4 regions of the Paenibacillus sp. JJ1683 genome follow, and region 2 is predicted to be linked to each of the others. Evidence: riboswitches for the same ligand, from Rfam matches in the RefSeq annotation. Region 2 holds a riboswitch; each other region holds the start of a gene.
What was found. A riboswitch is a leader RNA that binds a small molecule or an ion and turns the genes downstream of it on or off. The one in region 2 is predicted to bind cobalamin.
Positions count from the first base shown of each region.

Region 1: another riboswitch for cobalamin. It lies ahead of cobJ (precorrin-3B C(17)-methyltransferase); the one in region 2 lies ahead of ACUC6J_RS24095 (ABC transporter substrate-binding protein).
Region 3: another riboswitch for cobalamin. It lies ahead of ACUC6J_RS06740 (ABC transporter substrate-binding protein); the one in region 2 lies ahead of ACUC6J_RS24095 (ABC transporter substrate-binding protein).
Region 4: another riboswitch for cobalamin. It lies ahead of metE (5-methyltetrahydropteroyltriglutamate--homocysteine S-methyltransferase); the one in region 2 lies ahead of ACUC6J_RS24095 (ABC transporter substrate-binding protein).

Region 1 is NZ_CM129820.1:5,349,816-5,352,907, reverse strand. It holds gene ACUC6J_RS23060 (LOG family protein) at 1-386, shown strand, start outside; cobalamin riboswitch at 444-629, shown strand; gene cobJ (precorrin-3B C(17)-methyltransferase) at 939-2,735, shown strand; gene ACUC6J_RS23050 (sirohydrochlorin chelatase) at 2,830-3,092, shown strand, end outside.
Region 2 is NZ_CM129820.1:5,583,739-5,586,830, forward strand. It holds gene ACUC6J_RS24095 (ABC transporter substrate-binding protein) at 1-1,117, opposite strand, end outside; cobalamin riboswitch at 1,334-1,538, opposite strand; gene ACUC6J_RS24100 (hypothetical protein) at 1,921-2,052, opposite strand; gene ACUC6J_RS24105 (nucleobase:cation symporter-2 family protein) at 2,492-3,092, opposite strand, start outside.
Region 3 is NZ_CM129820.1:1,580,108-1,583,199, reverse strand. It holds gene ACUC6J_RS06745 (FecCD family ABC transporter permease) at 1-548, opposite strand, end outside; gene ACUC6J_RS06740 (ABC transporter substrate-binding protein) at 545-1,552, opposite strand; cobalamin riboswitch at 1,762-1,977, opposite strand; gene ACUC6J_RS06735 (histidine phosphatase family protein) at 2,073-2,825, opposite strand; gene cbiB (adenosylcobinamide-phosphate synthase CbiB) at 2,840-3,092, opposite strand, start outside.
Region 4 is NZ_CM129820.1:5,379,571-5,382,662, reverse strand. It holds gene metE (5-methyltetrahydropteroyltriglutamate--homocysteine S-methyltransferase) at 1-1,041, opposite strand, end outside; cobalamin riboswitch at 1,200-1,395, opposite strand; gene nrdG (anaerobic ribonucleoside-triphosphate reductase activating protein) at 1,585-2,082, opposite strand; gene ACUC6J_RS23180 (anaerobic ribonucleoside triphosphate reductase) at 2,079-3,092, opposite strand, start outside.

The DNA.
Region 1 (3,092 bases), 230 kb from region 2:
ATGGTCAGGTCACCGGCATTATGCCCACCCTGTTATTCGATGCAGAGATCATTCATCGGGGAGTTACCGAGTTTATTGAGGTAGCAAGCATGCATGAACGTAAAGCGGCGATGAGCGAGATGGCCGATGCGTTTATAGCCCTTCCGGGAGGCTTGGGAACCTTTGAGGAGCTGTTCGAGGTATTGTGCTGGGCGCAAATCGGTATACATCGCAAGCCCATTGGGCTGCTGAATGTGAATGGATATTTTGACCCGTTGGTAGAAATGGTACGTCATAGCGTGCAGGAAGGGTTTACCGGAGCTGATCATCCAGCGCTACTGAGTATATCTGCGGACCCGGATGAACTGCTGCATATGTTGAAAAATAAAGCAGATAACTTGAAATAAAGCTTTTTTCGTGCTTGCACAACTGATTGAGGCAAGGTTATGATAAGACCCATAATCAAATAGCGGACAGACAAGGTGCCTTTGCGGTTGAGCAAAGGGTAACAGGGAATCGGGTGCAAGTCCCGAGCGGTCCCGCCACTGTAAGGAAGAGGGTTCTTTTAAATGGTCACTCGTACAAAACGGGGAAGACGAGAGAATCCGTTGATGCCAAGCCAGGAGACCTACCTTGATCTGTATGCACCATTAACCTTCGCGGAGAGGATGGGTGTACGAAATCAGGAAATCAGGCACACGTTGCTTTTTCCATGTTGGTTACAGGTTTGCGTGGATATGAACGTGCAGCAGCGTTTGAAGCGTAAACAAAACAGATGGAAAACAACGGCAGATAGGAGGAAGACAAGAACTGTCTTCTTACGCTGTTTCGTCTGGTAAGAGAGATACGTACATAGGAACCCCATCCGGGCAGGATGGGGTTTTTTTGAGTTAAAGGATGCCACAAATTATTGAAATAGATAGTATAGCTGCCCTGAAAAGGATGATAGGAGGAGCACGATGAGCCCATTAGGAAAATTGCTGGTGATTGGATTTGGACCAGGAGATATGGAACATATCACAAAACGGGCGTTGGATGCGCTGGCCGAAAGTGAGGTCATTATCGGCTACAATACCTACGTTGATTTGATTCGTCCGTTGTTGAACGGACAGGAGATTGTACGCACAGGGATGACAGAAGAAGTGAGCCGTGCGCAGGAGGCGGTTCGCCAAGCAGAGATGGGTAAGAAGGTAGCCGTCATTTCCAGTGGAGATGCTGGGGTCTATGGCATGGCAGGGCTGGTGTACGAAGTGCTGATGCAAAAAGGCTGGCGTCGCGAGGACGGGGTTGAGGTAGAAGTTGTGCCGGGGATCTCGGCTATTCAATCCTGTGCTTCGTTGTTGGGAGCGCCGGTTATGCATGATGCTTGCACAATCAGTCTGAGTGATCATCTGACCCCGTGGGAAACGATCGTGAAGCGTGTAGAAGCTGCGGCTTCGGCTGATTTTGTGATTGCCTTATACAACCCGCGTAGTGGTCGACGTACCCGCCAGATTGTGGAGACGCAGTCCATTTTGCTCCGTTACCGTGATCCGCAAACTCCAGTTGGACTGGTGAAGAGTGCTTATCGTGAACGTCAGCAGGTTATTGTAACGACGCTGGAAGATATGCTGAACCATGATATCGGGATGCTGACGACCGTAATCATCGGCAATTCCTCGACGACAGTGTATGACGGGTTAATCGTGACTCCGCGCGGCTATCAGCGTAAATACACGCTGGACGCGACCGAGCAAGTGCTCAAACCGCATCAGCGGCTTCGCACGGAAGCGGAGCCGTGGTCGCTGGGCGCGCAAGAGGATCGCGCGCTGGATACACCGCAGGGAGGTGGAGCTCTGACTGCGCCTACCGGGCCTTCCGCGAGCGGCGCTGCGGTTGCCACGCAGGTACGCCCGCAAGCGATGGCTGCCGTGCAGGCTGCGCCTGCGAAGCAGACTGAGGCATCACCAGCATCGCTGGCAGCAGAGGCGCTAAGCCGCCTTGCTGTCGGCGGCAAGCTTCCGGGCGAAGCCAACGCTCGCTGGAGCGGGCAAGCGCCTGCTGCCCAGAGCGCCGTCGGAACGGCAACGGTGGCTACGACTGGGAAGGCGTCAGGCGGCTTTGGTAAGCCTGCGCTGTTTGAGGTGGGGGTTTCCCCTGGCGTGGGAAACAAGAAGTTCACTGCTCGGCAGATGGCATTGCTCGCCGAGGTAGCGGGTGATGATGGCGAGCTGGAATACACGCCAGATCATCAGATCGTGCTGCGCGTGCCGTGCGCAGACCCCGAGGAACTGGTCGGACGGCTTCGGGATGAACGATTCATTGTCATGCCGATCGGCGATGTGTTTAAGGTGAAGGCCTGCGACTTCTGCAATATGGAGAAAGATGATGCGGTGCCTGTGGCTGAGCATCTACAGGTTGTACTTGGCGGATTACAGGCACCCAAGGAAACGAGTATTGCTTTGAATGGATGCGGCATGGCTTGCTATGGAGCGGTGCTGGAGGATATCGGCATCGTCTATCGCAAGGGAGGATACGATCTTTTCCTTGGTGGCAAAAAATTTGGCCGAAATGCTCATGCCGCTCAGCCCGTAGCGGAAGGAATTCCGGGTGATCAGATTACGGATATCGTGGAGAACATTATTGCTGAATATAAGGAAAAAGGGCATCCGAACGAGCGTTTTCATAAATTCTTCAAACGTGTAGGCATCGTTGCGGGTTTCCGGCATGAAGATGCACCAGCAACAGTAGAAGTGAACGCGGTTTGTGGTGATTAAGTGGGTTGGTAGGCTTGATGAACAGGATACAAGCATATATATAAAATAGGGCGTCATGTAGGCTATCCCTATCAATGAGGAGGAAAACACAGCAGTGGATGCAATATTGTTGGTTGGACATGGAAGTCGGGACCCAGAGGGTAATCAGGAACTACTGGAATTTGCGCAAGCGGTGGCAGATCGGGCGCCAGGTACGTGTGTAGAAACCTGTTTTCTGGAGTTGGCACGCCCAAGTATTGCCGAAGGAGTACAGGCGTGTGTGGACAAAGGGGCGACACGTGTCGTTTTTATTCCGATTATTTTGTTCGCAGCAGTGCATGCCAAAATTGATATTCCGAAGGCAATCGACCGGGCAAA
Region 2 (3,092 bases):
TAACCTCGAATGGCTTACCCTGCTTGGTCCACGTACCTTGGGCATCCTTCTGCCAGCCATCCTTCGTCAACAACTGCTCCGCCGTTCCGTCCAATGCTTTGCGCTCAATCTTACCGAAGGGAAGAATGCTCGGAAACGGGCTGCTTGCTTCCGTACCGAAGCCTCTCATGACGGCGCTCACAATGGATGCGCGCGGAATCAGACTGTCCACCACCTTACGGTTGGTTGCATCCTTGAACACAGGTGATTCCATGTTGTACACAATCATATGGGTGCGCAAGGATGGAGCCGACAGCACTTGTAGCTTGTCGTTCTTTTTTAATACCTCTGCGTTATCTACCGGAATATCCGTCGCTACATCCACCTCACCAGATTGCAACGCCATCAGGCGCGAATTACCGTCCGTAATGAATTTCATCATCGCTTCGGCCAAGCGCGCCTTTTCGCCCCAGTATCCGTCATAACGCTCGACGACCAAGGATTGATCCTTGTTGAAGGCTTTGATTTTAAAAGCACCTGTCATTGCAGGGTAGCTTTGCTCATCTTTCATGGATGCCACATCCAGTACAATCGTTGACGGATCAGCCAAATTGGATACCAGCGCTGCATTCGGCTGGTTTGTCGTAATTTTCAGCGTCAGCGGACCAGTTACATCAATGGACTTCACATCCAGTAAATCCTTCGCCAGATGGCTTTTTTCGATTGAGCGCAGCAAAGATGCTTTTACACTTACTGCATCCATGCTCTTTCCATTATGAAACGTGACCTTATCCTGCACGCTGAACGACCACACATTAGGACTATCATGCTTCCACTCCTTGGCTAGCCAAGCCACAGGCTCCAGCTTTTCATTCAAACGAATGAGTGTCTCACCGGCACCGGAACGCATCACATCCCAGCTATTGTCTCCATGCGGATCGACGCCTGACGGTTTCCACGTATACGCCATCACCAGCTTTTTATCTGCTTGAGTCTGTTGTGCAGACGTGTTCTCACCCTTGCCCGAGCTATCCTCTGTCTTCGTGGCTGCGCCACATCCCGAAAGAGTCATAACTGCCATCAGCAGCAGCAATCCTGTACATATGAACCATGAACGCCTATTACGATTGCCTATCATCCCACATTTCCCCCTCTATCTTGTAAAATCGTATAAACCTAACACAAAACGCGAAAAAGCATTCCCGACCACCTGATCAGCAGTCAGAAATGCTTTCATTATAAAATGTCAAAACTCACCTCAAAGCCAGCTCCAAAAACATAGAAGGGATCAGATCGGTTTCAGACATTCCGTATGCAGCACGCCTAACCACCTCCCCAGCATCCCGTGGGTCTGACAGTGATGTCAAAACAGGCAGGTCTCCTGACTCCAAGCGTATCTTTCAGGCCTTCCCGGTTCCTCACAGTTCCAGTGGCTTGTTCTGAAAGCTCCAGCAGTACCCTGCTGATGCCTGTATACAGTGGCGGGTCCGTGTCGGAATCTACCGAACTTCCCTTTTAAGTGAACACGCTCAACAACTATCTACATCGTCTCTACGAAACTTCGTATATAGAGTTGTCCGGCTCACACCTGTTTTCTTCCTTTATTCCTTTTTATTACGATTTAGGATTATCTTATTTTGTTGCTACTGGCTTGTCAACAAATGTTGCGTAATAATTTAAATTTGAATGATATAGTGTGAATCAAGACCAAGGCTATTCATTGCTTGCGCGCAATTGAAGGTTGTCTTTAACGTTGCGTGCACGCAATTCACGTGTTAAAATTAGGTATAGAGATAACCACCGTATCCGTATACTAAAAAGAGCCTTCGCCGCTCCAACGGCAAAGACTCTTAGGACTTGAATGGCTGTGGATCACCACCACGGCGCGCTGCATAACTGAATGTTAATGCGAACGAAACCCACCATTAGGGGCCAACCTAATTACGCGGTGGGTTTTCGCTTGTTCCGAAATTTCCGACGCAGCCAGCGATAAAGCTTACGAATACTAAACACCAGGCTTAGTAACGTAACCATCCAACGCAGCACATCATAGCACGACACAAGGTTGACCATCGGCTTCACCCCCTTTCGGGAAGCTGCGCCGTGGTCCGAAAACATCCACCACTATCCAAAGTCCTTAAGGTAGATTATACCATGCCTCTTCCTACCACTCTAGCAAATTCCTCTAGTAGATAAACCAACCTAAGAGTGCAACTGGAAAACGCACCAAACTAAGCTCCCCATTTCGTCCCGCAGCTTTATCTATATGTCTCCAGACAGCAAAGGGGTCTATTATTTAGGCAGCGCCTCCCGAAAAATCAGGAGGAAGGACGCGGCGTGTACTATTATGACTTCACTTCGAAAATCCAAACCCCGATCTTCATACAGAAAGAGGGTTTTATCAATAATTTCATGCTGCTTAATAAATAACTAGTTCTGGATAACCCCATGCCAAACAGCCGGAAAAGAGGCTACGCCCTCTCTCCGGCTGTTTTTGTTTATTTCCTATTCATCAAACCTTCTGTGGAACTTCTGAGACATTAACGCCTTTGACCGATTCACCCTGTTTTCTTGCCAAAACAATGTTCAAAACAATTGCCGTAATCGAGCCAGATACGATGCCGTTTTGCAGCAGCATTTTGGCAAAGCTCGGCAGTTGGTCGAACATTTGCGGCAGAACAGCTGAGCCTAGGCCCACGGCAATACTACATGCTGCAATCAGCAGATTGCTTTCTTTCCGCAGATCCACTTCTGACAAAATAGACATGCCTGATGCAGCAACCGAGCCAAACATGACGATCATCGCCCCGCCCAGCACAGCGTTAGGAATCACTGTCGTCAAGGCAGCCAGCTTAGGCAGCAAACCGAGGACGACCATAATGCCGCCAGCAGCAAAAATAACGTTACGGGATTTGACGCGAGTCAGCGAGATCAGACCTACATTTTGGGAGAAGGCCGTGTAAGGGAACGCATTAAAAATACCGCCCAACATAATTGCAAGTCCTTCCGAACGAAGTCCATTGACGATTTGCTTTTGCTCCACTTTCTGATCAATCGCTTTACCTACTGCCAGATAAACCCCTGTAGACTCGACCATGCTCACAATATTGACG
Region 3 (3,092 bases), 1.8 Mb from region 2:
TTCGACATGGCTGTCAGAAAAGAAACAATGGCTCCCCCAAAAAATTGCATCACCACACCTGATAAAATGAGGCTTTGGGTCGGAATTTTCCCACCTTCACGCGCCAACGTCAACACCATCCACAGCGTCAGCATGCCGGTTATAAATGCGACTAGCGGAAGGGTCCATATACCCACAAATGAAAATTGAAGCCCCCAATAAATCAGCACTGCCGCTCCTACCGAAGCTCCCGAAGACACTCCCAGTGTATACGGATCAGCCAAAGGATTACGCAGCACACCCTGAAATCCGGCTCCCGCCAGCGCCAGCGCTGCTCCAACCAACATTCCCAGTAACACCCGTGGCAGTCTGACCTTCAAAATAATCTGCTCTGCAGATGTATTCCAATCCGGTGTAAACGTATCACCTAACCACGGTAGGTGGTTGATCAAAATACCTGTGATCTGGCTGACCGGAAGACTGACCGAGCCGATGCCAAGACAGAGCAGCAGCGTCAGCAGCAGCAAGACAAGACCAGTCCCCCCAAAACCGATCAGTCTACGATTCATTTGAAAATTTCAGGGTACACGCCCTTGGCTACTTCCTTGAGTCCTTCTGTTACGCGTGGACCTGGACGGCTAATCAAATTATCATCCACGGCAAATACACGATTGTTACGAACAGCCGATATTTGATCCCATCCACTACGAGCTTTTATGATATCGCCGAGGGACTGGCCTGTTTTGTCATCCTTCACACTTTTGCTGTATAAAATCACGTCAGGGTTGGCAGCTATAATATTTTCCTCACTGATTTGGTACCAGCCCTTCTGCGTGGCACCCACGTTTTCGCCGCCCGTCAATGTGATCAGTTCGTCCATAAACTCGCCTTTACCCACTGTCCAGCCTGGTGAAAATTCGACGTATACCCGTAGCTTCTGCCCTTTGCCGATATTTTTAACTCCTTCTTTCACTTCCGCTACATCTGCTCTCATCTTGTCGGTCACCGCTCTCGCTTCTTTCTGATGATCGGTGATTTTCCCATACAATTCGATGTTAGCTATGACATCTTCAACGGTCTTCGGTTCCGTTTTAAAAATCATAATTCCCATGTCACGCAGCTTAGTCGTAGCCTGTTCACTAAGTGAAATTCCTGCAAAAACGACATCAGGGTTCGCAGCAATGATCGCCTCTTCGTTCGGTTTCATAATACCGCCCACTTTAGGCTTTTTCGTAGCTGCCTCCGGGTAATCAGAGTAGTCGGATACACCAACAATTTCCTTATCCAATCCGATAGCGAACAACGCCTCGGTTTCTGCCGGGGAGACGGAAACGATCTTGTCCGGTGCCTTTTTAAATGTAAATTCCTGTCCTGTTGCATCCTTAACCGTTAGCGGGTAAACCGTTTTGCCCGGAGGCTCTTGTGCGGTTACGGTCTGTCCCGGCTGCTGTGAAGAAGCTTGGCCCTCTTTATTTTCTACATTTTTTCCATTCGCGCCACATGCACTCAGCACAACTGCCAATATCAGCGCCAATAGACCTGTTGTCCATACCTTTATTTTTTTGCCTGCCATGATTTGCACCCCTTCATACAAAAATCGTTAAGAGCGTTACTTGAACATCATCCGATATTTTCCTCATTCCAGCCTTCTTTTCCTATCAAAAACCCCCGCATCCTCATATCAGGATACAGGGGTCACGTTAGCACAGATCGTGCGCAGGCGGGCAGCTTCTTTCCGCATGGACAGTCACTGCGAACACGTCATCCTTTCCTCGAAGGATTATGGTGACAGGCGGACGGGCAGGTATCCTGACTTATGGAAGAGGCATGCCCTGATATTCTTTCACATGCTTGGCGGCACATGTAACAGGGCTAATGAGCATGTTTCCATTTACAGTGGCGGGACCGCGTCGGACTCACACCGACTTCCCTTTTAACAGCGCAATGAAGAAAAGCAAGTTCCCTCACACGGCGCCGACCTCGTCTGCTGGATATTTGATGTAGTGTAGTCAAGCCGTTCTTTTACTTGATGATTATAGGTTAAAAAGAGTTAGCTTACAACCCAAACAGCTGCTTGATTCGCCACAACTACCCTAGTGAAAAAGCAATTTTGCTATACAATTGTGCAGTCCTGCCAGCCTTAACTGAAACCTAATCGCTTCTCCCGGTTTTGGATTCAGACTCCAAAAATCATGACCTGGTATCAGCATACAAACCAATTGGCGAATTACTCCACCATGCGTGACAACCAAAACAGAGGGCGGTGCAGCATTCGACTCTATTGGCTGAACCTCCAAAGCAATGCGCCACGCAAACAGAGAGTCACGGAATTCGCGCAGACGGTTCACAAAATGTACCCAGGACTCTCCTCCAGGCGGGGTGATTCGCTGTGGCTCATCAATCCAAGCGCGATACAACGCCACATCCTTAAGCATGTCATACGTTTTTCCATCCCACTCGCCAAAGTGAAGTTCTCGCAGACGTGGCTCCATGATAGGAGGCATAGCAGATAGGGAACGTTCAGTCGTCAATGCTGACTCCGGCAAAATGATCTGCAAGGTCTGGCGACATCGCATCAAGTCACTGCAATAGATTTGAGCAAAGGACTGGCCCTGTAATTTTTCCCGTAAAGGCTTTAATTCCTGCTCTGCTCCAGACAGCAAACTCAAATCGGCATGTCCCAGATATCGACGTTCCTTATTCCATAAGGTTGTGCCATGACGAACTAGCACGAGCTCCATGTCCCACTGCAGATCTTCTTTAGCATCATTCGGCTCACTATCCTGTTGTGGGTTCGGACTTAGTGCACATTCTCGCACTCTTTTCCCTTCTGTATTTTGTTTCAAAATAATGTCACTCCTCACCGCATCCATACCAAGGCAAAACACCCCGCAGCTCCCAACAAACACAACCCTACAAACATAGTGGATACGGCGAACATCAGCCCGATGGTATGCCGGATATCCTTCGACTCCAGTGGTCGTATCTCTTCGCCCATATATGCTCGAAACGAGCGTATGCCATGATACACGTTATAGCCACCAAGACGAATCCCCAAGGCACCTGCCACCGCTGATTCGGGAAAGCCGCTGTTTGGACTGGGGTGCAGACGC
Region 4 (3,092 bases), 200 kb from region 2:
CTCTGCTTCCAGACTGACCGGCACATGCAGCAGACTGCACGATGGCTGCACGATAAGCTGTTCTGCATTGATTTGTTCTGCTAACTGGCCCAACAGCGCAGCCACGGCATTCAGGTCGCTGCGCCATATATTGCGCCCATCAATGACACCAGCACCCAGCGTTTTCCCTTTGGGGAAGCCATGTCGCGATATATGCTGGAGATTTTCGCCATCATCATAGACAAAATCAAGACCCAGTCCCTGGACCGGAAGTTCAGTCAGACGCTCATAATGATCTAGGCTACCAAAGTAGGTTTGCAGCATGATGTTTAAGGAGGGAGCAGCTTGGGTCAAAGCTTCATAGACCTCCTGAATAATATCCAGATCCTCTACTGGGAATGAGGTGGTCAGGACAGGTTCATCGATTTGGACCCATTGTACGCCTTCTGCTGCTAGTTCGGACAGGACTCGGGCGTATAAAGGCAGGAAGGTTCGTATAATAGAGGCCAGATCCTTACGATCATAGCCTTTGGATAAAACAACAAATGAGTAGGGACCGATGAGAACCGGTTTACCGTCAATACCTAGCTCCTGCTTTGCTTCACGATAAGCGAGTAAGGGCTTATTTTCAGTGAGCACTGGAGCCGCATTTTCCAATTCGGGAACGATGTAGTGGTAATTGGTATTCATCCATTTGGTCATTTCGCTGGCGGTAGCTCCCTTCTGCCCACGTGCCATCCCGAAATACACAGACAGAGGAACCGGACCTGTAGGACGATAGTTGAACCGTTCGGGTACGAGACCGAACATCACAGATGTATCCAGCACATGATCGTAATAGGAAAAGTCTCCGACAGGAATGCGATCAATCCCTTTGTCACGTTGCTTGCTCAGATGCTCCAGACGCAATCTTTTCATCTCACTATGCAGTTCACTTTCGTTAATACTACCCTGCCAGAAGCGCTCCAGTGCTTTCTTCCATTCCCGGTTCCCGCCGATACGCGGATATCCCAGATTACTGCTAGTCAAACCGGACAATGTAGATCGTTCGTTAATGGACATGTAGGTTTCCTCCTAAGTGGTAGCCAGTTTATTTTTACGTACCAAAAAAGGCATTCTGTCCCCAAGGCTAAAAATAAGTAGGGGAAAGAATGCCTCCGCGATTAAAATTCAAAAATACGGCGACTGCTCTTAACACCTCCCTATCTTCCGTAGGTACTGCGATGTTGTTAAAATAGGCAGGTCTCCTGACTTACGGATCATGACGTTCAGCATCCCTTCCCGGTCTGTGGACCAGTGGGTGTATGAGCAGCTGAACATTCCCCGTTTACAGTGGCGGGACCGTCCCGGATTTGCACCGGCTTCCCTTTTAAGTCTGATCTGAATAGAAAAGACACCTATTTCCAAACTATAAGATTAAGGTATGACGAATAATTATGCACTCGTATACTTGTTCACCATCATAAGTGAAACTCACAGGATGTGCAATAGAAACAGTAATAGAAACTGGAGTGGAATCTGTTAGTTATATGCAAAAAAGACAAGCCCAACCCATCGTGGGGGACTTGTCTTTGGTATAGCATCTTGCTAAATAGAACATCGCCTTTAAGCTAATGAAACGGTGTAACCTGCTTGAGTACTGGCTTTCACATCTATCAGGCGCTGATTACGGCTGCCCCGAAAGGGGAGGGTCAGATCTTTTTGCTGTTCAACAAAACGGCCATCTACAATCACGTCACACAATAGCGCCAGCTCCTGTCGCTCCTGATCCATGAACAGATCTTCGTAGACAAAGCCTGTGTAGGCCCAGACGGTTCGGTCGGGACAAGCCGCGCGGAAGTCACGTACAAATTGCGAGCATTCTGCTGCTGAGAAAAAAGGGTCTCCCCCGCAGAGAGTCAATCCGTCCAACAGCGGATTATCCATGATATCACGGATGACCTCCTGTTGACGCTCGGGCGTGAATGGCTCCCCTGCGCGGAAGTTCCACGAAGCTGGATTAAAGCAGCCGGGACAGGCATGGCGGCAACCACTAATGAATACGACGGTGCGCAGGCCGTATCCTTCATTCAGAGATTCTGGAATATAGCCGCACAAATTCACTTATGCTTCACCCGGTCGCGAACTTCCGCTTGCTTGGCAGCATTAAAACGAACGGTATAATCACCTGTCAGATATCCGGTTACCCGACGTAAACGCTGAAAATGCGTGTGTTCCTCATCTGTGCCGCATTGAGGACAGCTTGTCCCGATAATCCCTTCATAGCCGCATTCCGTACAACGATCCACCGGATGGTTGATGGAGAAGTAGCCAATGTTCTGATGCAGCGCATATTGAACAATTTTAAGAAACGCCTCCGGGTTATTCCGCGCATTACCGTCCAGCTCAATGTATGAAATTGCACCCGCATTACATAGATTATGGAACGGAGCCTCCAAGCTGATTTTACGAGCAGCCGGGAGCTTGTAATACACCGGAATATGAAAGGAATTCGTGTAATATTCCCGGTCATTTACTTCAGGAATAACTCCGAAGTCACGTTGATCCAGCAATGTGAACTTGCCCGACAGCCCTTCGGCAGGTGTCGCGAACAGTGTAATATTTAGATTGTGATGTTCACTCATTCGATCACAATACACGCGCATGGAGGTGATGATTCGCTGTGCTTCACGGTATACAAAATCATCCTCTCCGTGGTGTTTTCCGTATAATGCTTTCATACACTCAGCCAGCCCGATAAATCCGATCGAAAGCGTACCGTGCTTTAGGACGCTTCCCACCTTCTCATCAGGTGCCAGTTCTTTTCCGCCTTCCCATACCCCTTCGCGCATCATAAAGTCCGAGGCTTTGGCTGGCTGGCTGGTCTGGATATGATAGCGGTGGATTAGACCGTCTACTGCAATTCGCATAACCTCTTCCAGTCTCGCGTCAAAGCGGTCACGGTCAGGTGTCAGACGCTTGCCTGTGCAAATACCATATTCAATCCCGAGCCGTACCAGATTAATAGTATTAAATGAGAGATTACCCTTGCCGCTCTGGCGGTTTCTGCCGAAACGGTCAGAAATGGTACGGGTACGGCAGCCCATCGTGGCAATGATGGTATCCGGGTCATC